Regions from separate parts of the Bacillus vallismortis genome, predicted to be linked through region 1. Evidence: predicted binding sites of a transcription regulator. Region 1 holds the regulator's gene; each other region holds the start of a gene.
The links. Region 1 encodes LexA, which represses DNA repair genes until DNA is damaged. Its sites were predicted from a motif close to CGAACATATGTTCG; they were not measured.
Positions count from the first base shown of each region.

Region 2: a site for LexA is predicted at 2,574-2,587, ahead of ruvA (Holliday junction branch migration protein RuvA). Genes of this name have one in related genera too.
Region 3: a site for LexA is predicted at 4,359-4,372, ahead of recA (recombinase RecA). Genes of this name have one in related genera too.

Region 1 is NZ_CP026362.1:1,518,515-1,526,788, reverse strand. Features, by position in the region: gene BV11031_RS08190 (hypothetical protein) at 1-620, shown strand, start outside; gene BV11031_RS08185 (DUF4166 domain-containing protein) at 625-1,245, shown strand; gene BV11031_RS08180 (YndJ family protein) at 1,239-2,879, shown strand; gene BV11031_RS08175 (hypothetical protein) at 2,973-3,287, shown strand; gene BV11031_RS08170 (poly-gamma-glutamate hydrolase family protein) at 3,518-4,276, shown strand; gene BV11031_RS08165 (YndM family protein) at 4,303-4,755, opposite strand; gene fosB (metallothiol transferase FosB) at 4,980-5,402, shown strand; gene BV11031_RS08155 (hypothetical protein) at 5,485-5,904, shown strand; gene lexA (transcriptional repressor LexA) at 6,289-6,906, opposite strand; gene yneA (cell division suppressor protein YneA) at 7,055-7,372, shown strand; gene BV11031_RS08135 (YneB family resolvase-like protein) at 7,391-8,044, shown strand; gene BV11031_RS08130 (DUF896 domain-containing protein) at 8,108-8,274, shown strand, end outside.
Region 2 is NZ_CP026362.1:768,012-776,285, reverse strand. Features, by position in the region: gene queA (tRNA preQ1(34) S-adenosylmethionine ribosyltransferase-isomerase QueA) at 1-666, opposite strand, end outside; gene BV11031_RS04165 (DUF2905 domain-containing protein) at 696-896, opposite strand; gene ruvB (Holliday junction branch migration DNA helicase RuvB) at 889-1,893, opposite strand; gene ruvA (Holliday junction branch migration protein RuvA) at 1,904-2,509, opposite strand; gene bofC (sporulation cell-cell signaling protein BofC) at 2,648-3,160, opposite strand; gene BV11031_RS04145 (MFS transporter) at 3,208-4,512, opposite strand; gene iolG (inositol 2-dehydrogenase) at 4,593-5,618, opposite strand; gene BV11031_RS04135 (phosphotransferase) at 5,853-6,500, shown strand; gene BV11031_RS04130 (hypothetical protein) at 6,545-6,667, opposite strand; partial or broken gene BV11031_RS04125 (alanine/glycine:cation symporter family protein) at 7,319-8,274, shown strand, end outside.
Region 3 is NZ_CP026362.1:1,728,223-1,736,496, reverse strand. Features, by position in the region: gene ymfI (elongation factor P 5-aminopentanone reductase) at 1-182, shown strand, start outside; gene BV11031_RS09510 (DUF3243 domain-containing protein) at 263-520, shown strand; gene BV11031_RS09505 (DUF3388 domain-containing protein) at 650-1,441, shown strand; gene rodZ (cell shape determination protein RodZ) at 1,460-2,374, shown strand; gene pgsA (CDP-diacylglycerol--glycerol-3-phosphate 3-phosphatidyltransferase) at 2,424-3,005, shown strand; gene BV11031_RS09490 (competence/damage-inducible protein A) at 3,024-4,274, shown strand; gene recA (recombinase RecA) at 4,445-5,491, shown strand; gene BV11031_RS09480 (serine hydrolase domain-containing protein) at 5,658-6,833, shown strand; gene rny (ribonuclease Y) at 7,109-8,274, shown strand, end outside.

The DNA.
Region 1 (8,274 bases):
AGGTATCGGGTACAGGAGAAACAGTCGGTGTTTTCGACAAATGTTCATCTGAAAGAGTGTCCTCACTGGCTTTTGGCTCTGATCATCCGTTATCCCTGATTCGGCGCGGGAATGGCTACTGGAAGTATATACAAAGAGACAACGGGAAAATGACATTTTTAACACAGTACCAGTACAAAACAGCCTACGGACTGCCTGGAAGATGGATTGATCGTTTGTTTTTTCGGCCGCTGCTTGGCTGGGTGACTGCATGGAGCTTTGACGCATTAAGGCTTTGGATTGTTCAAAATAAACATCCGAAACACTTCATCCGATCTGCTATTGTCTATGTTTTGATGTGTTTAATTTTTAGTCTGTTTTGGTTTCATCAGGGCTTTACGGGTTTTGAAACTAGTATTTTTACAGGAACAGCGAAGATAGGATTGGGTATTTTGTGGCTTATTCCCTTAAAGAGAAAATGGGTCCTTCATGCTGTCCAGGCTGGTCTCTTTGCTGGATTCGCTTTTTTACATTCCGAGGTATTATTATCAATCCTGTTGAGTGTGTGTTCTGCGGCAAGCGGCGTTCTTAGTGTTCAGCTCCCCAGTGCCCGTCACACAAAACGAAAAAGAAAGAAGTGACATTGTGAGCTCGATTTATGAAAAAACGATCAAGAACTATCATTTGCTGCATCCCAAATTGCAAAAACGATATCAATTAGACGAATCTCATACATTCAGCGGAACAGGAACGATGTCAGAAATAAGCGGAGGCTCTTTTCTGGTCAGAATGCTGTTAAAGCTGGGTGTTTTTTTCAGGTGCTTCTTTTCAGAAAGAGGCAAAGACATCCCTTTTACGATACAAAATAAAGCTAGTCTTCTGTATCGGGACACCATCGGAATAGAATGGAACCGTACATTTTTCTTTAAAGGCAAAAAACGTTTCTTTGACGCGATCATGGTATATGACGAAAAAGACGACAGAATACTCGATTTCTTCGGCAGTCCTCATCTTTTGCTCTCTGTTTTAGCGTTTGAGGCTGCTCTTGACGGCTCTCTGACAATTACATCGGGAAAGCAATGGCTGTTGTTATGCGGAAAACGAATACCGCTGCCAAAATGGCTGACGGGGACATCTGTTGTTTCCGAATCGTTTGATGAAAGCAAGAATTGCTTCACCATTCAAGTACATGTGCAAAATACAATTCTCGGCACTCTTTTCTTTTATAAAGGAACATTTCAGGAAGAAGCGAAGAAATCATGTTAAAACTAAATGGCATGATCAGTACGCTTTTATTTATAGGATTTCTTGCTGCGGAAGCACCCGATTTATCAGTGGCTGAGGCACTTGTATTGTTATCCATCCTATTTTTTGTGCCGGGGATTTTTCCTTTTGTGTTTCATCAATCGCCGCTTAAGGCTGTTCAATTTCTGGAATGTGGCTTCGTGCGATGCTATCCGGCAGCCGCTTTCTTTGCGGTGCTGGCTCTAGTGACAGACGTCGGGTGGTTCGCTCTGGTCTGGTGGATCTACACCGTTTTTTTGGCGTTGTACGCGCTCCTTCGGTTACGGGATACAAAGATACATAGAATCGAAGAGACATCAATTTTGTTCGGGCTTATCTATTTGGCGGGCGGAGGGTTTTGGTTTTTTGCTTATGCTGCACATTTGCAATTCATGCAATTTAGCCCTCTCATCATTTTGCTGACTGCAGTCCACTTCCACTATTCAGCTTTTCTGATCCCCATCTTTAACGGCTTGCTCGGGAGAATCACCAGAAAAAATCGGCTGTTGTACAGTTGGATGACATGGGTGATTTTGTTTTCACCCATTCTTATCGCGCTTGGGATTTCATATTCCAAAATACTTGATGTCATTGCAGTTGGCCTCTATATGGCGGCGCTTTATCTTCAAGCATATTTGGTGCTCACCACAGCTTTTCGCAATAAGATTGGGAAAATCCTTATTCGGCTTTCTTCTGCCGTTTTAATGGTGACAATCACATTCTCGATGATTTATTCACTTGGTGTATTTCGGCAGGAAGTGACACTGACCATCAATCAGATGATTTGGATTCACGGTTTTGTCAACGCATTTGCCGTGATATTGCCTGCACTAATCGGATGGAGAATAGAAGGCCCGAAGCCTTTTGATGCGGCCAGTGTAAAGACGTTCAGTCGTATCTACGGAAAAAGAAAGATTGGAAAAGACTTTTTAGCTCATATTCAAGCTGAAAATAACGTCCAATACAGAGGGCTTGTGGATGATATGAGAAGCCTTCGCTCAAAAGACTTTTCACCTGAAAAACTGGCGCCGTTCATTCTATCGTTTTATGAACAAACCGTTGAGTATGATGTGAAGGCAAAAGTGGCGTGGAGCACGTGGTTTCGGCCGCTTGCTGTTGTTTACGAGTGGATTAGCAAAAGAACCGGACAAATTCATTTGTCGACGAACCCTGACTGGTATAAAATGTACAGCAAGATAAAGGGTGTTCATTCGAAAAAAGACGGCAGAAAAAGAGTGCGGGCCTGGATCAGAACAAACGAAAAAAACGAAACCATTTTTACCGCTCTGTATTCTGTGTATCGCTCAAATGAAGAGGGATATATGAACATCTCTCTCCCGCTCCCATTCAGCAGCATGACAGGCATTTTAAAGCCTTATCATCATCAGGAAAAACTGGTTTTGACAAGCAAGCGGAGAAAAAACAGAGCTGGGGATGAGGGGATTTATCTGCAAACCAGAGCGGGGACATTTCCGCTTCCATTATCTGAGACCTTTCTGATAGAAGCTGCACATGACAACAGATTAACCGCTGTTCATCACATGTGGCTGTTTGGATTGAAATTTTTAACTGTCCATTACATCATTACATATATTCGCTCAAATGAAAGAACCTAACACCAGGAAGTGACTTCGTCTGACAGCTGTTTAACGATTCCATCAGTTACATTCCAATTCTGCGCCGCATCTGGACGGGAAAGGAAGGGATTAATGATGTTTTATATCAGTTTATTTCTGGTTCTTTGGCTGGCTGCTGGATTTGCAGTGGGAATGAAACAAGTGTATGTCGATCAGCTGTTCGATCAAGATGTGATCGAACAGCTGGAAAAAGAGAAGGGGAATCACAGACGCGCTGGCCGATTTATCAAACGCCGTTTTCTTTACATCGCAGCAGTAACTTTAAGCGGATTTATCGCTGTTTATTATGAAGTGAAAACAATCCCGCAAAGGCGAAAAATAAGAAAAATTGAAAAAAACATTATGAAATTGAATAAAGCAAAGAAACGAAGAAGCGATAGAAAATAAAAAATGCACAAGCCAAGAGCAGGTGCGTTTTTTTTGTGTTAGATATGGGAATTGGGAAACAAGCGGGGCCAATTCCTTTTCATAAATTCAGAAATGGGAAGAACAGCGCCCGGGCTAATGGTATATAATATTGTGAATTTAACAAAAATTTAACAAGGAGGACGAGAGAATTCGTGCGAAAGCCTCAAAGAAACCGACATCCTGTTGATTTGGACTTAGAGGCGGAGTAGATGAAACCGGCCAAAGTATCCCTGCTCCGCCGTTTGCTCCATTCCCTGAAGCATGTTGATTGTAACATAGTCAAACGTTTCCCATCAACTTTTAAAATTGTTAAATTATTGATTGTTTTTGTGATGTTCATTCCCATTTCTTCAATTTACGCTGAAGATGTCTATCAGAATTTTGAGGAATTAAAAAACAATGAAGAGCCTTCGGATTACCGTATTGTAACGAAAGAAGCCGGACACCCTGTCCTTGTGTTAGCCATTCATGGAGGAGGGATTGAAGGCGGGACAAGTGAAGTAGCCAGAGAGCTGAGCAAAGAGTATTCGATGTATGTATTTGAAGGCTTAAAATCGTCAGGAAATTTTGCACTGCATATTACGAGCACGCATTTTGATGAACCCAGAGCCTTGAGGATGACGAAAAACCACGAATATGTCATTTCATTGCACGGGTATGCAGAAGAAGATCAGCAGATTGAAGTTGGCGGTACAGATCGCGAAAGAGCTGCAGGTTTAGTTGAAGAACTGCAAAATGCAGGTTTTCCTGCTGTCTTGCTTAGTACGGACCACCCGCATGCAGGCGTTAGTCCGAATAACATTGCAAATAAATCAAAAACAGGGCTGAGTATCCAGATCGAAATGAGCACAGGTTTTAGAAGATCTTTGTTCGGCATTTTTTCTTTAAAAAGCAGATCTGTTACTCAAAATGAGAGATTTTATGATTTTACAGAAGTAATGTCCCGTTTTCTGAAAAGTAACTACTGAAAAATAGGAGGCGATAAGTCGGCCTCCTATTCCTCATGCTTCTCGTTTGTAACGTCAGGATACATCTCATCAGCGGCTTCTGTTTGATATTGTAGAGTGTTATCTCTGGCTGTCAGTTCATTTCGGAATGTTTCATCCAGCACATTCTTCAGTAAATACCGATGAAAAAAGTATTCAAAAACAGTCAGGCAGACAGCGGAAAGAAGAGCGGCTGCAAACGGTGAAAAATCATTTCTTGTTTGGGTTAAAGCAAAGACCCAAATCAAAACGAATGAAAGTCCAAAGTCAGCTAATGAAGCTGTAATATTGTTTGTTCTTGGAAGAACGAGCATGTCACCGGAAAGATATGAGACAAAACCTAAGAAAATCGCAATCAACATCACACTTAAAAACGATGCGTAGTAGACCCTGTCTAATATCACATATAAAAGGGCGAGAGTGAAAGCAATCTTTGAGGCTAGTGCAATGAGATGTTTCATTTGATCACCTACATTGTTATTTTTATGAAAAAACCTTTGCAGTAAATGAATGATAAACACATTAAGCAATTTAGTTGAACCCATTTAACAGTCATTATTTTAAACAATCCGATTTTGTTTACACTGGTATTTTTTTCTTGTTGCATGAAACTTTCTTGTTGCATGAAACTTTCTTGGTGCAAAAACGTACATATGGTTGATCAGCCTTAGAGGGGGATTTTATTGTGGAGATACAAGGAATCAATCATTTGTTATTTTCTGTTTCTCATTTGGACACATCGATCGATTTTTATTGCAAAGTGTTTGATGCCAAGCTGCTGGTCAAGGGAAGAACAACAGCATATTTTGATTTGAATGGCATCTGGCTTGCACTTAATGAAGAGCCTGACATTCCGAGAAATGACATCAAGGCATCTTATACACATATTGCTTTTACTATTCAAGATCGTGAATTTGAAGACATATTAGCAAAATTAAAAAGGCTTCATGTCAATATTCTGCCTGGCAGAGAACGAAATGAACGCGATCGAAAGTCTATTTATTTTACCGACCCTGACGGCCATAAATTTGAATTTCATACTGGAAGCCTTCAAGACAGACTTCAGTTTTATAAACAGGAAAAAACACATATGAAATTTTATGATTGAAGCGTCCTCGAGATTTCCCAAAGAACATATACATAAACGTGAGGAAAGAGTAAAATATGGTAAGGGAGGGGTTTGATTGAAAATGAAAATAGTGGTTTTAACGGCAGTTTTGGCGTGTTTTTTAGGCATTTGTACACATGCGTCAGCATTAGAGTTTGATCACAAAACCGACTTTACTTTAAATGACAACACTAAGTCGTTTGTTTTGGAAAACATAAGTGATGTTCCGGCTATCGAGTATTTTTTAGGCTATCAGTTTACGATCTTGGGAGCTAAAAGTTGTTCGATTGAGTTTAAACTTCAACGGATGGGGCTTACCGGGCAATATACCACGCTGAGCACGAAACAATTCAGAGGCAACTGGTTTGATTTTAGTGCTCAAGATAAGATTTCAATTGATCCATTTCATCGATACCGTATCTTTGCAGAAGAACATTCGGAAAACTGTACAAATGTTCGGGTAAAAGGGAGTTATGGTATTCAATATTTTCATTTTGATTGAAGCTCATGATCATAAGGTGAGCTGTTTTTTTACATTAAAAAGAACTAACTAAACTATGTGCTAAATTTTCATATTAATTTAATCGCCGCGCTCCCTCGATAATATCTGAGGCCATATCATTCCCCGACCTAAACATGAAACATTTTTAAGCAGATTACGTCTATATTTGATAGACAGCATTTTGATAAAAAGTTTCCTGAGGGAAAGAATATTTCTTGACTTCAACAATCAATTGATGGATAATTGTGGTGTAAACATGATGTTCTTTTTCCTCCTATTCAGGCTCGCACCTAAAATTCAGGGCGAGCCTGCTTTTTTTTATACAAGAAACCCCCTCTTCATCGAGGAAGAGAGGGTTATTTCATCATTTGATAGTTCAATAGATTAATGGACGGTTCTGAACACACCAATCACTTTCCCTAGAATGCTGACATTCTGTAGGATGATCGGTGCCATCGTTGGGTTTTCAGGCTGTAAGCGAATGTGAGTATCCTCTTTATAGAAACGTTTTACCGTAGCCTCATCATCTTCTGTCATCGCAACGACAATTTCCCCGTTGTTCGCTGTGTTTTGCTGTTTAACGATGACATAATCCCTATCGAGAATACCTGCATCAATCATACTGTCTCCCATAATCTCAAGCATAAACACATGCTCGTCTGGGGGAACCATACGGTCGGGAAGCGGAAAATATTCTTCAATATTTTCTACTGCTGTAATAGGAGATCCCGCCGTGACTTTCCCGATGACCGGTACATTAACGACCTGGCTTTGCGGAATGTCTACTTCTTCATCAAGAATTTCTATTGCTCTTGGTTTTGTCGGATCTCGTCTGATCAGCCCTTTTGTTTCCAAACGGGCCAAGTGGCCGTGGACAGTTGAGCTGGACGCAAGCCCGACAGCCTCTCCGATCTCTCTTACGGAAGGCGGATATCCTTTTGATTTAACCTCTGCTTTAATGAAACTGAGGATATCAAGTTGCCTTTTTGATAGCTTCGTCATTTTTCGCACCTCAAAACGTCGATTTTAAGAAGATTATAGCATGATTTTCCTGACAGTACAAACATAGGTTCGAAAAAACAATTGACAGAAACATTTGTTCGTATATACTGAAATTATAAAAAGCGAACAAACATTCCTGTTGGAGGTTATGATCATGGGTAAAGAATCTATTATTTTTGTCGGTCTGTTCACAGTGATTTTGAGCGCGGTTATCCTTTTGCTGTCATATTCAAGCAACGGCCAGGAGCTTAATCAGTATGTTAAAATAGAAGTCCAGCAAGGCGATACACTTTGGTCTATAGCTGACCAGGTAACAGATAAAAAGAAAATGAACAAACAAGATTTTATTGAATGGGTAGCTGATAAAAATTATCTTCAGACGACTGATATCCAGCCGGGAGATGAATTGGTGATTCCGTTGAAAAAAAAGCATCAGGATGCATATGAATTGGCAACTGTAAGATAGAGAGGAAAGATAGAAAAAATGAAAGCACTCATTTATGCCCGCGTAAGCACAAATAAAGAACAGCAGGAGACGTCATTAAAGCGGCAGGAGGAGGAGCTTACGGCCATTGCGGCCGAGAACGGCATGGAAGTCGTCAAAGTGATTTCCGAAAAAGCAAGCGGATATGAAATGGATCGGGATGGTGTATTTGAGCTGCTTGATGAGATCAAGAATTCTGAAATTGATGTCATTTTGGTTCAGGATGAGACTAGGCTCGGACGGGGAAATGCAAAAATCGCACTGCTTCATTGCATCTATAGAGAAGGTGTGAAAGTCTATACAACCGCTCACAAAGGCGAACTGGAGTTATCGGAGGCTGATTCGATGGTGCTGGAGATCGTCAGCATTGTGGAAGAGTACCAGCGGAAAATTCACAACATGAAAATCAAGCGGGGCATGAAACGCGCAGTGAAAAACGGTTTTAAACCGCAAAAAAACCTGAAAAACCAACATGAAAACAGCGGAAAAGAAAGAATAGAGGTGCCCATCTCAGAGATTGTCCGCTTAAGGGCGAATAAACTGACGTTCGCAGAAATTGCGGCTACGCTCAGGGGGTTTGGCTATGATGTGTCTAAAGCGACAGTCCACCGGCGGTTTCAGGAATACATAGAGAATGACGATACAGCCGATTGAATCAGTTGTAAAACTCTTTTTGATCTAGTAGTATATAGGCAAAATGCAATAAAGGAGTTTAACATGATTTCAAACGAAAAAATTGCCAGAATTAATGAACTTGCTGCCAAAGCCAAAGCTGGCGTTATAACAGAAGAAGAAAAAGCCGAACAGCAAAAGCTCCGTCAAGAGTACCTGAAAGGTTTTCGCTCTTCTATGAAAAACACATTAAAAAGTGTGAAAATCATTGA
Region 2 (8,274 bases), 750 kb from region 1:
ATGCTCTTCAACGTCATCGGCACTCACAGGGCGAAACGTTCCAAGGCCTACGTGAAGAGTGATGAACTCAATTTGCACACCTTTGTCTTTCAATTGCTGCAAGATTTCTTCCGTGAAGTGAAGGCCTGCAGTAGGCGCTGCGGCAGAGCCGATTTCTTTTGAAAACACTGTTTGGTAGCGCTCTCTGTCATCAAGCTGTTCTTTGATATATGGTGGGAGCGGCATCTCTCCAAGGGATTCCAGCACCTCATAGAAAATGCCTTCATATTGAAATTCTACTTTTCTGCCGCCATGCTCAAGCTCATCCGTACAGACTGCCTTTAATCTTCCGTCTCCAAACGTCACTACGGTTCCCTTTTTCACCCGTTTCGCCGGTTTGACAAGCGTTTCCCACTTGTCACCAGCTTCTTGTTTGAGCAAAAGAAGTTCCACTTTCGCGCCGGTATCCTCTTTTGTTCCGAATAACCGCGCCGGGAGCACACGGGTATTGTTCAGCACAAGGCAATCTCCTTCTTTAAAGAAGCTGATAATATGCTTAAACGAGCTGTCAGTCAGCTCTCCCGTATGTTTATCAAGCACCATCAGCCTTGAAGCATCACGCTGTTCCAACGGCACTTGTGCAATTAAACGTTCCGGTAATTCAAAATCAAATAAATCGACTTTCATGATGATTTCACCTTTATTCTAGTCTTTTGTTATTTCATTCTGCCGAAAAGAGTAAGCAAAATTGATAATACCACACTTATGATGATACAAGTGACAACCGGGAAGAAAAACGTGACATTTCCCTTTTTCACAAAAATATCTCCCGGCATCTTGCCGACAACATGCAACACTGCTCCGATGATAAGCATAACAGCACCAAGAATCATAATGATCTTAGGGAATTCAGTCATATCGGGGAGCCTCCATTTGGAAGTGATGATAAACGGCCGGTGTCACGATCCTTCCACGCGGCGTTCTTTGGATAAAACCAATTTGCAGCAGATACGGCTCGTATACGTCTTCAATCGTATGCGGTTCTTCGCCGATCGTGGCTGAAATGGTATCAAGACCCACAGGGCCTCCGTTAAACTTTTCGATCATGCCCATCAGGAGCTTGTGGTCAATATGGTCCAAACCGAGACGGTCAACCTGAAGCCGCTCCAGCGCATCCTGCGAAATCTCTTCCGTAATCCGGCTGTCACCCAGCACCTGGGCAAAATCGCGGACCCTTCTCAGCAGGCGGTTCGCTACGCGGGGCGTCCCTCTCGATCTTCTCGCGATTTCGAGAGCAGACGGGTTATCAATCTCAACCTCGAATACGTCAGCTGTTCTTGTGACAATGTCCGCAAGCTCTTCTTGCGTATAGTATTCAAGGCGCGACATCACGCCGAATCGATCTCTTAACGGCGCCGTCAAAAGCCCTACCCTCGTCGTGGCGCCTACCAGCGTAAAAGGCGGCAAGTCGAGCCGGACGGAGCGGGCAGAGGGGCCTTTACCGATCACAATATCCAGACAAAAGTCTTCCATCGCAGGATATAGCACCTCTTCAATCGATCTGTGGAGCCTATGTATTTCATCAATAAATAATACATCACCTGGCTCCAGTGCCGTTAATATGGCAGCCAAATCACCAGGTCTTTCAATCGCAGGCCCTGACGTCGTCCGCAATTCCACTCCCATTTCATTGGCAACAATGGAAGCAAGCGTCGTTTTCCCAAGTCCCGGCGGCCCGTACAGAAGAACATGATCCAGCGTCTCCTGTCTCATTTTTGCCGCGTCTATAAATACGCGCAAATTTTCTTTCACCTTATGCTGCCCGATATACTGCGCCAGATTTTGCGGCCTCAAACTTTGCTCTATCATTGATTCATGGTTGTCTGCTTCACTTGAGACGAGCCGTTCATCCATGAACATCACCTTACTTCAATAGTTTTTGTAATGCTTTTTTCACATATTGGTCTGTTGTCAGCCCAGCTTCTTCGTTTAAGTGAGGAAGCACCTTTTTGATTTCTTTTTCAGCGTAACCGAGAACCCTGAGGGCCTCAAGCGCTTCTTCGAGAGCCGTTTCTGCTGTTTGCTTTTCAAGCCTTTCTTCATGATTAAACAGGTTTTCAATCATTTCAGGCACGACATCAGCGAGCTTTCCTTTTAAATCAAGAATAATCTGGCGCGCGGTTTTCTTTCCTACACCAGGAAACTTGACCAAAAAGGCTTCATCCTCATTTTCAATCGCTTGGATAACCGCTCCCGGATCACCTGAGCCTAAAATGGCGAGTGCCCCTTTTGGACCGATTCCGGTCACGTTTAACAGCTTTGTAAAGAGCGCCTTCTCCTCTCTTGTTGAAAAACCGTAGAGCGAAAAAGCATCCTCTCTGATATGATGGTACGTAAAAATCGTTTCTTTGTTTCTCTCCTTGTATATAAACGGATTCGGCGTGAAGATCTGATAGCCAATGCCGCCGTTCTCTATCACAATATATTGGGGAGATACATAATCAATCGTCCCTTTTACAAATTCGATCACGCAAATTCACCTCTTTGACTGTTCTTCATTGTACCATAAAAACAGCCAAAGTCTCATAGAAAAGTTAACATACGTTCGCTTCTCTCTCATTCTTTCACGAAAAAAAAGACATGAATACATGTCTTCAATCAGCGGACGTCAACCGCTGTATGTCTTCATATGTTCTATTACGTCCTCAAACTCCGCTTTCGTCCGAAATGGAATGCCTTTCAGCAGATTTTTTTGCATATGGCTCTCCAGCCTTTCTAAATCAATTTGAAAAAAAGACTGAATCGGTTCGGAATCTGACTCAGGCCGCCCATGAAAGGTGGAAATCACGCCATGATCCGATACACCGATATACCCGTTCACCTTGCTGAGCGGAGAAATATCATCCATTTGCTTCCGGAAGAGTACATAGCCCTTTTTTTGTTCGACAAGCGTCCAGCCGGCATAAGCTGCCCAAAAATCATCCATAGAAAGCACTTTTTCATGCTTATGCTCAATACTGACATCGCCGTCCAAATACACTTTTTCAAGCTGCACATGCACCTGCAGCGGCTCATAGTGCTCCACTTCGGCTCCTAATGCACGGGGAGGAGCAACTATTAGAAATGCTGCGGCTGAGCAAAAAATGCCCAGCAAAAGATACGCCGTGCTGAATCGTTTCACCCTCTACACCTCTTTGCACACGTTTATGACTAGTTTGACCAAAGAGGCTACTGCTTAACCGTTTTCTCGAAATTTGTTTGCACGTTTTCCCTGACAAGCCGTTCCTCCGTCAAGACATCGGCGCTTTGCTCAGAAATCGTCAGGAATTGCGTCAGAAAAGCACTGAAAAAATACAATGCCGCAAAAATCCAAATCACCCCGCCTGCACCGAGCGGACCAATGAAAAGACTGACGATGCCCGGCGCGATAAACGCACATAAACCAGAACCTAAATTCAACACTGACATGGCAGCCCCTTTATTATCAGGTGCAAGCGTCGGCAAAAGCGCGCTTAATGGCACGTAGCCAGCCAATGCCGCACCGTAACAGCAAGCGATCACCATCAGCACCCAATACTGATGCCCGATCAACTGAGGCGTGTAATAAAGCGCCAGCGTAAAAATGCCGCAACCGACACCGCCAAACCACATCACGGTATTGCGCCAGCCAAGTTTATCTCCGACTGCACCAAATATGATGTTACATACAATATTCACAAAAAACAGCGTCCCCCATATTTGCAGCCATTCCGAAACGGAATACCCGTAACGCGCTAAATAAGTAGGAAGAAAGATGGCAAATCCGAATTGCCCTATGGCATTAATTGTCTTGACCACTCCGCCGATGCCGACCTTAGGGTTTTCAAACATAATTGTAAACGCCTTCGACAGTTCTTTCCATTTCGGCTGATCTGGGTGTACAGGTGTGAATGTATCTCTATTAAAAAATAAGGCGAGGAATCCTCCTGCCGCCACAAATAACAAAGCGCTCCAAAGCGTATTGATTTCTCCAAAGGCCGGAACCGCATAGCTGGAATAGAACGGCCCGAGCACGTTAAGGCCACACGTAAACATAAACCAAAACCAGCCGACGGCTTTTCCAAGAATACGATGAGAGGTGCTGTATGACACCCACACGAGAAAAGAGTATGCAAACAGCGGATATCCCAAGCCTCTAAGTGCATAGCTACCTAAGAGAGCCGGATAATGCATATGAGGAATCGCCCAGCCGATAAAAGCAACCGAACCGAGGATAAATGCAAGCAAACCGACAGTCATCGTTTTTCTTGGCCCCCAAGTTTGGACAAACGTGCCCGACAGCCAAGCCGAGATGGTGACTGCAATGCCATACATGGTAAATAAAGATGCGGATTGCTGCATGCTGAGACCGTGATCAACAAGAAAAGGAGACAGCCAGCCTTGTTCGAGCCCGTCTCCAACCATAAAGATGACAACGCCAATATAACCCCAAACCATGTGAGAAGGAATTCCGATTTTGTTCAAAATAGTTCCTTTACCTTGTGCTGTATTCATTTTCTCCACCGCCTGCTTAAAGTATCAAAGTATCGATGGAGGTTATATACCCAAGCTTTGTGACTGTTAATCCTGCTTGCTCAAAAAGCGATTTTTTCATTGTGCTCGACACTGACAGGCATACCGATAGCAAGAGACTGCTGAGCCGCTCTGGCGATCCGCTCCGCTTGAAAACCGTCGTTGCCCGTGCAGGCGTTTTCCCGGTTTGTGCCGATCGCTTCTGCAAACCGAATCATCTCCTCCTCATACGCATCCTTATAGCGCTCAAGGAAAAAGAAATGCGGTTTATCCTTCATCACGAAATCAGCCGTTGACACTTCGACTGTCGTCGGCCTGCTGTTGTCTGCCGCTGCCGAGCCTTTCGTCCCGAAAACCTCGACTCGCTGGTCATATCCGTACACAGCTTGTCGGCTGTTGTCAATCACAGCCATGGCACCGTTTTCAAATGTCAGTGTAATGACAGCCGTATCAATATCTCCCAGCTCTGCAAAGGATGGATTCACCAAAGCCGCCCCTTTTGCATACACTTCCGTCACTTCGCTTCCCATAATATATCTGGCCATATCAAAATCATGAATCGACATATCCATAAACAAACCGCCAGAAGTGCGGAGATAATCTACATGTGGGGGTTCTGGGTCCCGCGACGTGATTTTTAACAAGTGAGGCGTACCAATTTCACCATTTTCAACAATGGTTTTGATTTTTTTAAAATGAGGATCAAAACGGCGGTTAAAGCCGACTTGAAGTGCAACTCCGTGTTTTCGGACGGCCGCAAGCGCTTCTTTGGTTTCATCTAGAGAAAAACTGATAGGCTTCTCACAAAAAATATGTTTTTTCGCCTCTGCCGCTTCCCTGATCATCTGTGCATGCGTGGCTGTCGGTGAGCAAATAAGAACAGCTTCAATATCAGGGTCATGCAATAAATCACGATAGTCAGAGGTTATGTATTCAATCTGATGGCTCTCAGCCCACCTTTTTATATCGCTTGCCTGATTATCAGAGACCGCCTTTATTTTCATATGAGGAATTCGGCCGATATTTTGAACATGAAGTTTGCCGATGCGTCCAGCACCGATAATCCCTGTCACAATCTGTTTTGTCATTGCTTGTTCCCCCTTGAACATTACGAAAGCGCTTCATTTTAAATTAATACTATCCCATTTGTAAGCGCTTTTCAAGAATGGAAATGATCGCTCTATGTCTCTTTTATCACAATCAAGGCTTATAGATAGCCTTCCTCTTCAAGACCAGATACACTAGATATAGGCTCTTTTTCCGAACAGTTTATGATTTTCCTGCAAACAGCTGCATAAAATAGAGCAAAGAAGGTGAATGAAATGCTGACAAAAGCAGAGGCACTGGCCCATTCAGTCATATACCGCAAGAACAGCAGATTTGATAAAGTCAAAGAAAAGTCTGAAGAATTAACACTAATCGGCAAGGGAAGAAGCGCCTATGTATTTGCCTTAACAGAAGGCAATCGAAACATGGCGCTGAAAGTATTTTTTCCAGAGTATCAGGCGACAGCCATCAAAGAAGCCGCGATCTATGAAAAATTAGCCGGGTCCGCATTCTACCCTGACATTTACGAAACTGGTGATTCATTTATTCTCATGGAATATATAAAAGGTGAAACCTTTTATAACTGTTTGAAGAAAGGCATTGCGATCAATGACGACATGATTCAGCAGGTTGAAGAAGCACTGTCTGACGCCCGGGCAGCCGGTCTGAATCCGTCAGACATTCATTTGCGGAATTTGATATTGACAGAAACCGGCACAGTGCGGGTGATTGATGTTGCAAGATTCGAACAGACCAAAACGTGTACGCAGTGGGACGATTTAAAATCAGCGTACCATGCGCTCTACAAAAAACCGATATTCCCCAAAAAGATTCCGGGTTTTTGGCTGGAAATTATCGCATTTTTATATAAAAAAGATTGGTTTCAAAAGCATTTCGCACAGCGGAAAAGAAAATATTCTTAAATTGAAAAGGCAGCCGCTTGAGCGGCTGCCTTTTCAATTTATTTTTACTTTCTGCCAGCAGAAATCATTTTCATTTGTTCAGGTGACAGCTTAATCAGATAGCCCCTCACAGTTAAGTAAACCGCTTTTGAGTCTTCCTCTCTGGAATGACAATACATTTTCTCCATTTCTGTCTCCCCCCACCCTTTATTTGTTTATTTCATCATACCAGCACTTTATTGAGCAAATTTTAAGGAAATGTAAAGATCGTATGAAGGAGAGAAACAAGAAGTTCACACATGAATATGCCGTAACATCCAACTTATCATATTGTTTTCTTCGATATCGCCGGTTGTCAGTCATCTGTTAAACTCTTATGTATCCCGTAATACCTTGAGCTTAGAGCGGCCAGAGGCGAACTTGTGAATGAAAACAATCTATCTACGGTAATGATCTAGACAGCAGTCCCATCCTGATCAATCACAATACTATGAAAATCGGCAATCACGATTTACATGATATGGATGAAACGTATGAATGATGATCATCGGATACATACAGATCCGCCGCAGGCGCCACTGAAGTGATGAAACATGAATCAAGATGAACAGAACTAGTGAAAAACGACCTAACTATAGATTGACACACCTTGGCCATTTGCTGTTAAAAGACTTTATCAAAAATTCCCTCAGTTGCCTTATAAAACAACGCGGTATCTCCTTTTCCCCTACTATTAATAATTACCCGTTATATAATGTGACAAATCAATTGTAGAAATAGTTCGATTAGCCCAAAATCCTTGTTATATATGTATTTAATATGTGCGAGGAGGAAGCTTGATGGCAGATTTTGTTACTCATTTAAACGCGGTCTTATGGAGTACGCCCGTCATTTATATGTTATTGGGAGTCGGATTGATCTTTTCTATTATGACCCGTTTTTTACAAGTCAGACATTTGAAAGAAATGATTGTTCTGATGTTCAAAGGGAAGAGCTCTAAAGCCGGTGTTTCTTCTTTTCAAGCATTATCGATTGCACTGTCCGGCCGAGTGGGAACAGGAAACATCGCGGGTGTGGCGACAGCAATCGCCTTCGGCGGACCCGGTGCGGTGTTCTGGATGTGGGCGATTGCCTTTATCGGTGCGGCGAGCGCCTTTGTTGAGTCAACTCTTGCCCAAATGTACAAAGTGAAACAAGACGGCCAATATCGAGGCGGCCCCGCTTATTATATCGAAAAAGGATTAGGCATTAAGTGGTTTGCCATCATATTTGCCGCTGCTGCCCTTATTGCAATGGCCCTGCTGATGCCGGGCGTACACAGTCCAACTCTATTGCGGCCGGCGTCCAAAATGCATTTGGCATTTCTCCTGCCATCACAGGCGGTGTTCTCGTTTTATTGTTAGGAGTTATCATTTTTGGCGGCGTCAAGCGTATTGCCAGTGCTGCGCAAATGATTGTTCCGTTTATGGCCATTGGCTATATCCTGCTGTCTTTCATCATTATTGTTATGAATATTTCTGAATTGCCTGCAGTGATTTCATTAATTTTCAAAAGCGCGTTTGCATTGGATTCCGCTTTTGGCGGCCTGATCGGCATGGCGATTTCTTGGGGTGTCAAACGAGGCATTTACTCAAACGAAGCCGGCCAGGGAACAGGCCCGCATCCGGCGGCGGCCGCAGAAGTTTCCCATCCGGTCAAACAGGGGCTGGTTCAGGCATTTTCGGTTTATATTGACACCTTATTTGTGTGTTCAGCTACAGCTTTCATGATCCTATTTACCGGGATGTACAATACC
Region 3 (8,274 bases), 210 kb from region 1:
TTGATACAAATATGATGAATCAATTTTCTCCGCCTGAAAAAGAAGAGATTGCTGATGATATCCCGATCGGCCGGCTGGCCCGCCCGCAAGAAATTGCGGATGCAACAGCTTTTCTCTTGTCTGAAAAAGCGTCATATATCACCGGACACATTCTGTCGGTGAATGGCGGCTGGCATTGCTGATCCGAAAATATTCGGTGTATAGTATCTTTTCTGAAGGACACAATAAGCTTGTAACTTCACATGAAATGGAGGAAAAGAGCATGTCAGTATTAGAAAACTGGGATAGCTGGAAAAACTTCCTTGGCGACCGTTTGAACTATGCGCAAGATAAAGGCATGAGCCAGGATACCATTACAGAACTTGCGACAGAAATCGGCGGTTACTTGGCAAATGAAGTGGAATCTAAGAACGAGCAGGAAAAAGTGCTGGCAGATCTTTGGAGCGTAGCATCAAAAGATGAACAGCGTGCCATTGCCAATATGATGGTTAAGCTTGTTGAAAATAACAGCACGCACTAGCAAGAGAGGAGATTTTTCCTCTCTTTTTTATGTTTTCCTCGTCACAGCAACATTCTTCTTTCTAATTAGAGAAAAATGCTTTATGATAAAGGAAGGTAAAATTTTGCCACAATGAAGGGGGTATATCATTTGGCAAAGCTCGAATGGTATTTTGAATATGAAATTCAGGTCAACCGCCCCGGACTGCTCGGGGATATTTCATCTCTTCTTGGGATGCTATCTATTAACATTGTAACGATTAACGGCGTCGACCTTTCCAGAAGGGGAATGCTCCTCAGGTGCCGCCATATAGATCAAATCAAGCGATTAGAATCAATCTTAAAAACGATGGAAACAATTAAAGTAACGAAGCTGCGAGAACCGAGGCTTCGCGACCGTCTTGCGGTACGCCACGGCCGCTACATACAAAGGGATGCCGATGACAAGAAAACGTTCCGCTTTGAACGGGACGAGCTAGGCTTATTAGTCGATTTCATGGCGGAATTGTTCAAAAAAGAAGGCCATAAATTAATCGGGATCCGGGGGATGCCGCGTGTCGGAAAAACGGAATCGATTGTGGCCTCCAGTGTATGTGCAAGCAAAAGGTGGCTGTTTGTGTCATCAACTTTGCTGAAGCAGACGATAAGAAGCCAGTTGATCGCCGATGAATACAGCACTGAAAATGTCTTTATCGTTGACGGAATTGTGTCAACAAGAAGAGGATCAGAACGCCATCTCCAGCTGGTCAGAGAAATCATGAGGCTGCCTGCAACAAAAGTGGTGGAGCATCCGGACATATTCGTTCAAAACACAGAGTATACACTAGATGACTTTGATTATATTATTGAACTGAGAAATGGCCCCGATGAGGTTATTACATATGAACATGCTGAAGAACCCCAAATGTTTGATCAATCCGGGTTTTCAAGCTTTGATTTTTAAAATTGGAAGGTGTTTGTTGTGACTGAACTAGGAATCCGGCTGAAAGAGGCCAGAGAGGAAAAAGCAATGTCATTGGATGATCTCCAAGCGGCAACAAAGATTCAAAAAAGGTATTTAACCGCCTTGGAGGAAGGAAACTATGACATTATTCCGGGGAAGTTTTATGTTCGGGCATTCATTAAGCAATATGCTGAAGCCGTCGGACTTGATGCCGATCAGCTGTTTGAGGAGCATAAAAAAGATATCCCGAATACGTATCATGATGATGTATCTGAAAAAATCTCCGGCATGAAGCTTCAAAAGGAAATGCCAAAGCCAGCATCTAGAGCGCTGGAATTGCTGCCAACGATACTTGTGATTCTCGGCGTGATTGTCGTGATTGCGATTGTGTACGCGATCATACAATTTGCGAATCATAAAAGCAGTGAGGATAACAATGCAGCTTCAGAAAAATCAATTACGCAAAGTGAAAGCAAGTATGAAATCCCTAAAGATTCCGCGCTAAAAGAGAATCAAAATAACAGCTCTGAAAAAGAGGAAGACACTAAAAAAGAAACAAAAGAAAATGAAGATCAAAAAGAAGAAAATGACAGTGAAAAACTGGAGATGAAAGCAACTGGCACTGAAGGATCGTTAACGACTTATGAAGTGTCCGGCGCTGATAAAATCGAGCTTGAACTAAAGGCATCAGACAGCTCTTGGATTCGGGTGCGTGATGAAAACAGCAGCTCTTTAAAAGAGGGAACGCTGAAAAAAGATGAAACCTATAAAAAAGATATAACTGATCAGAAACAAGTTGAGATCCGCACCGGATATGCACCTAATCTGAAAATAAAAATCAACGGCAAGGTTCTTTCCTATGAACTTGATCCGAAAAAAGTGATGGCACAAACCATTAAGATTGTAAATAAAAAGGAAGAAAAGTCATCTTAATTACCAGATGACTTTTCTTCACGTCCGAGTATGAAATTGGAGGGGCTTTATGTTTAACTTACCAAATAAAATCACACTAGCTAGAATCGCATTAATCCCAATCTTCATGATTATCATGCTGGCGCCGTTTGACTGGGGCAGGCTAGAAGTTGGAGACGAATCGATCCCGGTCGCACATTTGGCCGGTGCCATTCTATTTATTGTTGCATCCACAACAGACTGGGTGGACGGGTACTATGCCCGAAAGCTGAATCTTGTGACTAACTTCGGGAAATTTCTTGATCCGCTTGCGGACAAACTGCTTGTATCCGCAGCATTAATTATCCTTGTTCAATTTGACCTTGCTCCAGCTTGGATGGTCATTGTGATTATCAGCAGGGAGTTTGCCGTGACAGGTTTGAGGCTTGTCTTAGCCGGAACAGGAGAAGTGGTGGCTGCTAATATGCTTGGTAAAATTAAAACCTGGGCACAAATCATTGCGGTTTCAGCATTGCTTCTTCATAATCTTCCGTTTGAACTTGTGTCATTCCCGTTTGCTGACTTGGCGCTATGGGTAGCTGTCTTCTTTACTGTCGTCTCAGGCTGGGAATATTTCTCCAAAAACTGGGAAGCGTTAAAAACAACTAATTAAGAAAGAAGGACTTACGTCATGGAATTTCCAAAGAAAGCAGAAATTATTGCGGTCGGTTCTGAGCTGTTGCTTGGCCAAATCGCCAATACAAATGCTCAATTTATCAGCAAACAGCTTGCTGACATCGGAGTGAACGTATTTTATCATACAGCAGTTGGAGATAATCCGGAGCGGCTGAAGCAGGTCATTCGCATTGCTGAAGAACGCTCTGATTTCATTATTTTTTCAGGAGGTCTCGGGCCGACAAAAGATGATCTGACGAAAGAAACGATTGCAAATGCGCTGGGGCATCCGCTTGTGTTAGATGATGAGGCGTTCCAATCCATTGAGGACTATTTCAAACGGACCAAACGCACGATGTCACCTAATAACCGAAAACAGGCGCTTGTGATCGAAGGATCTGACGTGCTGGCAAATCACTTCGGAATGGCGCCGGGAATGCTCCTAGAGCACGATTCGCGCTTTTATATGCTTCTTCCTGGGCCGCCAAGCGAATTGCGTCCCATGTTTGAAAACGAGGCAAAGCCTCTTCTGCTGAAAAAGATGGGCTCAAATGAAAAAATTGTATCAACCGTTCTTCGTTTTTTTGGTATCGGCGAATCTCAGCTTGAAGCTGATTTGGAAGATATTATTGATGCACAAACCAATCCGACAATCGCTCCTTTGGCAGCCGACGGAGAGGTGACGCTGCGTCTGACAGCCAAACATGCTGACGAAAAGGAAACGGAGCGTCTGCTAAAAGAAACAGAGGCTGTTATCTTAGAACGTGTAGGGGAATTTTTCTATGGCTATGATGATACTTCCCTAGTAAAAGAGCTTTCTAAAGCATGTAAGGAAAAAGGCATTACAATTGCCGCGGCTGAAAGTTTTACCGGCGGGCTGTTTTCTGAATGGCTGACGGATCTCAGCGGTGCTTCAACATTGTTTGCCGGCGGCGTCGTTTGTTATACAAGCGACGTGAAGGAGCATGTGCTTAGCGTCAAGAAGGAAACATTAGACCGTTTTGGAGCGGTCAGCAAGGAGTGCGCATTAGAGCTGGCAAAGGGTGTTCAACAGCTCACTGGCAGCGATATCGGCATCAGTTTTACCGGTGTAGCAGGTCCTGATACTCAAGAGGGGCATGAGCCTGGACATGTGTTTATCGGCATTTCAGCAAATGGAAAAGAAGAGGTTCACGAGTTTCACTTTGCGGGGTCCAGAACGGGAATCAGAAAACGTGGCGCCAAATACGGCTGCCATTTAATCTTGAAGCTTTTAGAGCAAAAATAATATTTTCAGCACATTATCCTCCTAAAAAACATGATTTCTCTGATACATGATAGTATTTTGATAGAAATCCGCCACGAAAAAATCCGAATATGCGTTCGCTTTTTTCTTGGCAAATCCCTTCAAACAGGGTATAGTATATGTAGTGGTAACATAAAGGAGGAAAAAATAGAATGAGTGATCGTCAGGCAGCCTTAGATATGGCTCTTAAACAAATAGAAAAACAGTTCGGCAAAGGTTCCATTATGAAACTGGGAGAAAAGACAGATACAAGAATTTCTACTGTCCCAAGCGGCTCCCTCGCTCTTGATACGGCATTAGGAATTGGCGGATATCCGCGCGGACGGATTATTGAAGTATACGGTCCTGAAAGCTCAGGTAAAACAACTGTGGCACTTCATGCGATTGCTGAGGTTCAGCAACAGGGCGGACAAGCCGCATTTATTGATGCAGAGCATGCATTAGATCCGGTATACGCACAAAAGCTTGGTGTCAACATCGAAGAGCTTTTACTGTCTCAGCCTGACACGGGCGAGCAGGCGCTTGAAATTGCGGAGGCATTGGTTCGAAGCGGTGCAGTTGACATTGTTGTTGTTGACTCTGTGGCAGCTCTCGTTCCGAAAGCGGAAATTGAAGGCGACATGGGAGATTCGCATGTTGGTTTACAGGCACGCTTAATGTCCCAAGCGCTCCGTAAGCTTTCAGGCGCCATTAACAAATCGAAGACAATCGCGATTTTCATTAACCAAATTCGTGAAAAAGTCGGCGTTATGTTCGGGAATCCGGAAACAACTCCTGGCGGCCGCGCGCTGAAATTCTACTCTTCCGTACGTCTAGAAGTGCGCCGTGCTGAACAGCTGAAACAAGGAAACGACGTAATGGGGAATAAAACGAAAATCAAAGTCGTCAAAAACAAGGTGGCACCGCCGTTCCGTACAGCCGAGGTTGATATTATGTATGGAGAAGGCATTTCAAAAGAAGGCGAAATCATTGATCTTGGAACTGAACTTGATATCGTGCAAAAAAGCGGTTCATGGTACTCTTATGAAGAAGAGCGCCTCGGACAAGGCCGTGAAAATGCAAAACAATTCTTGAAAGAAAATAAAGATATCATGCTAATGATCCAGGAACAAATTCGCGAACATTACGGCTTGGATAATCACGGAGCAGCTCAGCAGCAAGCTGAAGGTGCACAAGAAGAACTTGAATTTGAAGAATAAAAATAAAATCAGTTTGAAATGATACAAAAGGCTGGGTGAAAAACTCAGTCTTTTTATTTTTGCAAAAAATGATAAAAAATATTGCTTTTTTTGACAACTTTTTCGGTGCTTCATTCGTCTAACAAAACGTGTGCAAAATGGAATTTATTTTGGGAGGAAAAACTGAATGACAAGCCCAGCCAGCAGACGAACTGCGAAACGCAGACGGAGAAAACTAAATAAAAGAGGCAAACTTTTGCTTGGTTTTTTAGCAGCGATGATTTGCTTTACGATTTGGAATGCGCTTCACCGAGATAGTGAAGGGAACGAGCCATCTCAAGAAACTGCAGCAGCTTCAGATAGCGGTCAGAAAAAAGAGGTTATAAAGAAAACCGCCGAAAAAACAGAGGAACAAATCAAAACAGTGGACCGTAATCAAAAAATCAGCCATTATTTAAATGAGATCGGCTTCAGCGGAACAGCCATGATTGTCAGAAATGGAGAAATCGTAACACATAAAGGTTTTGGTTATGCCGATCGTAAATATCACATCCCTAATAATCCATTGACCTCTTTTTATGTCGGTTCGTCACAAAAAGCGCTGATTGCAACCGCTATTTTGCAGCTAGAGGAAAAGGGAAAACTTCAGACAAGTGATCCGGTAAGCGCGTATTTACCTCAATTCCCTAACGGGCAAACGATTACTTTGAAAAACCTGCTCACACATACATCGGGAATACACGGGCATGTTGAAGGAAACGGTGCAATCACTCCGGACGATTTAATAAAAGACATAGAACGTCAGGGAATCAAACGTCAGCCAGGCGTATGGGACTATCAGGATTCCAATTATTCCGTTCTCGCTTATATTGTTGCTGAAGTAAGCGGTGAGTCATATGAACAATACATAACGAATCATATTTTTAAACCAGCGAAAATGACGCATGCAGGCTTTTACAAAACATATCATAAAGAACCTTATCCGGCTGTCGGTTATAAGCTGAAGGGCGGCAAGCCGATTACACCGTATATGCCCGATTTATCCCAGCTGTATGGGGCCGGTGATATTTATATGAGCGCTTCAGATATGTACAAATTTGACCAAGCGCTGATAGACGGCAAACTGTATTCGCAAAAAAGCTATAAAAAGATGTTTACGCCGGGAAGCAGCTCCACATACGGTATGGGATTTTATATTGCTCCCGGAAGCTACTCAAACCATGGTGTCATGCCGGGCTTCAACATCTTAAACAGCTTTAGTAAATCTGGGCAAACCATTGTAATTTTGTTGTCAAACATTCAAAATAACGCTAAACTGGGCCAAGTGAACAATAGAATATACCAGCTTCTGAATCAAGAATGATTCATGATCTTCTTTTGGATGAATTGCATTCGGCACGGGATAAGACGTCGGCTCTGCAAACGTTAAGATGGCAAGCTTGACAAGTATTTCCGACACATTTACAATGAAGTTGTAACATTGTTTTTTTAACATGATTGTTAAACCATTTAAACTTGACAAGGGCGATGAAAATACTCATTCCCTGTGAAGGTTCTGTATGTTGAGAAAACTAGACAATGTACATGCCGACACTTAATGAAGCAACAACCAAGTTCATAGCAAGAGGAGGTGAAAGTATGACCCCAATTATGATGGTTCTCATCTCCATTTTGCTGATTCTACTCGGTTTAGTTGTTGGCTACTTTGTTCGTAAAACCATTGCCGAAGCGAAAATTGCGGGCGCACGCGGTGCAGCCGAGCAAATTCTTGAAGATGCAAAGCGTGATGCTGAAGCACTGAAAAAAGAAGCTCTGCTTGAAGCAAAGGATGAAATCCACACACTTCGAATAGATGCTGAACAGGAAGTTCGTGAAAGACGAAATGAGCTTCAAAAACAAGAAAACCGTTTACTCCAAAAGGAGGAAAACCTTGATCGCAAACATGAGGGAATTGATAAACGGGAAGCGATGTTGGAGAAGAAAGATCATTCTCTGAATGAACGACAACAACATATTGAAGAGATGGAAAGCAAAGTGGATGAGATGATTCGTATGCAGCAGTCAGAGTTGGAACGAATTTCGAGCCTGACTCGCGATGAAGCAAAACAAATCATTCTTGAACGGGTTGAAAACGAGCTTTCACATGACATCGCCATCATGACAAAAGAAACTGAAAACCGCGCGAAAGAAGAGGCGGATAAGAAAGCGAAAAACATTCTTTCACTCGCCTTACAGCGTTGCGCAGCGGACCACGTTGCTGAAACAACGGTATCAGTTGTTAATCTTCCAAATGATGAGATGAAAGGACGTATCATTGGGCGGGAAGGGCGTAATATTCGTACGCTTGAAACGCTGACAGGAATTGACCTGATTATTGATGATACCCCTGAAGCTGTCATTCTTTCCGGATTTGATCCGATCAGACGTGAGACAGCAAGGATCGCTCTAGACAAACTCGTTCAGGATGGCCGTATTCATCCGGCACGGATTGAAGAAATGGTTGAAAAATCTCGCCGCGAGGTCGATGACTATATTCGTGAGATGGGTGAGCAAACGACATTTGAGGTTGGCGTTCACGGTCTCCACCCAGATCTCATCAAGATCCTCGGCCGCTTAAAGTTCCGTACAAGCTATGGTCAAAATGTGCTTAAGCATTCCATGGAAGTCGCATTCTTGGCCGGTCTAATGGCATCGGAGCTTGGAGAAGACGCAAAGCTTGCTAAACGTGCGGGCCTTCTTCACGACATCGGAAAAGCAATTGACCATGAAGTAGAAGGAAGCCACGTTGAAATCGGGGTAGAGCT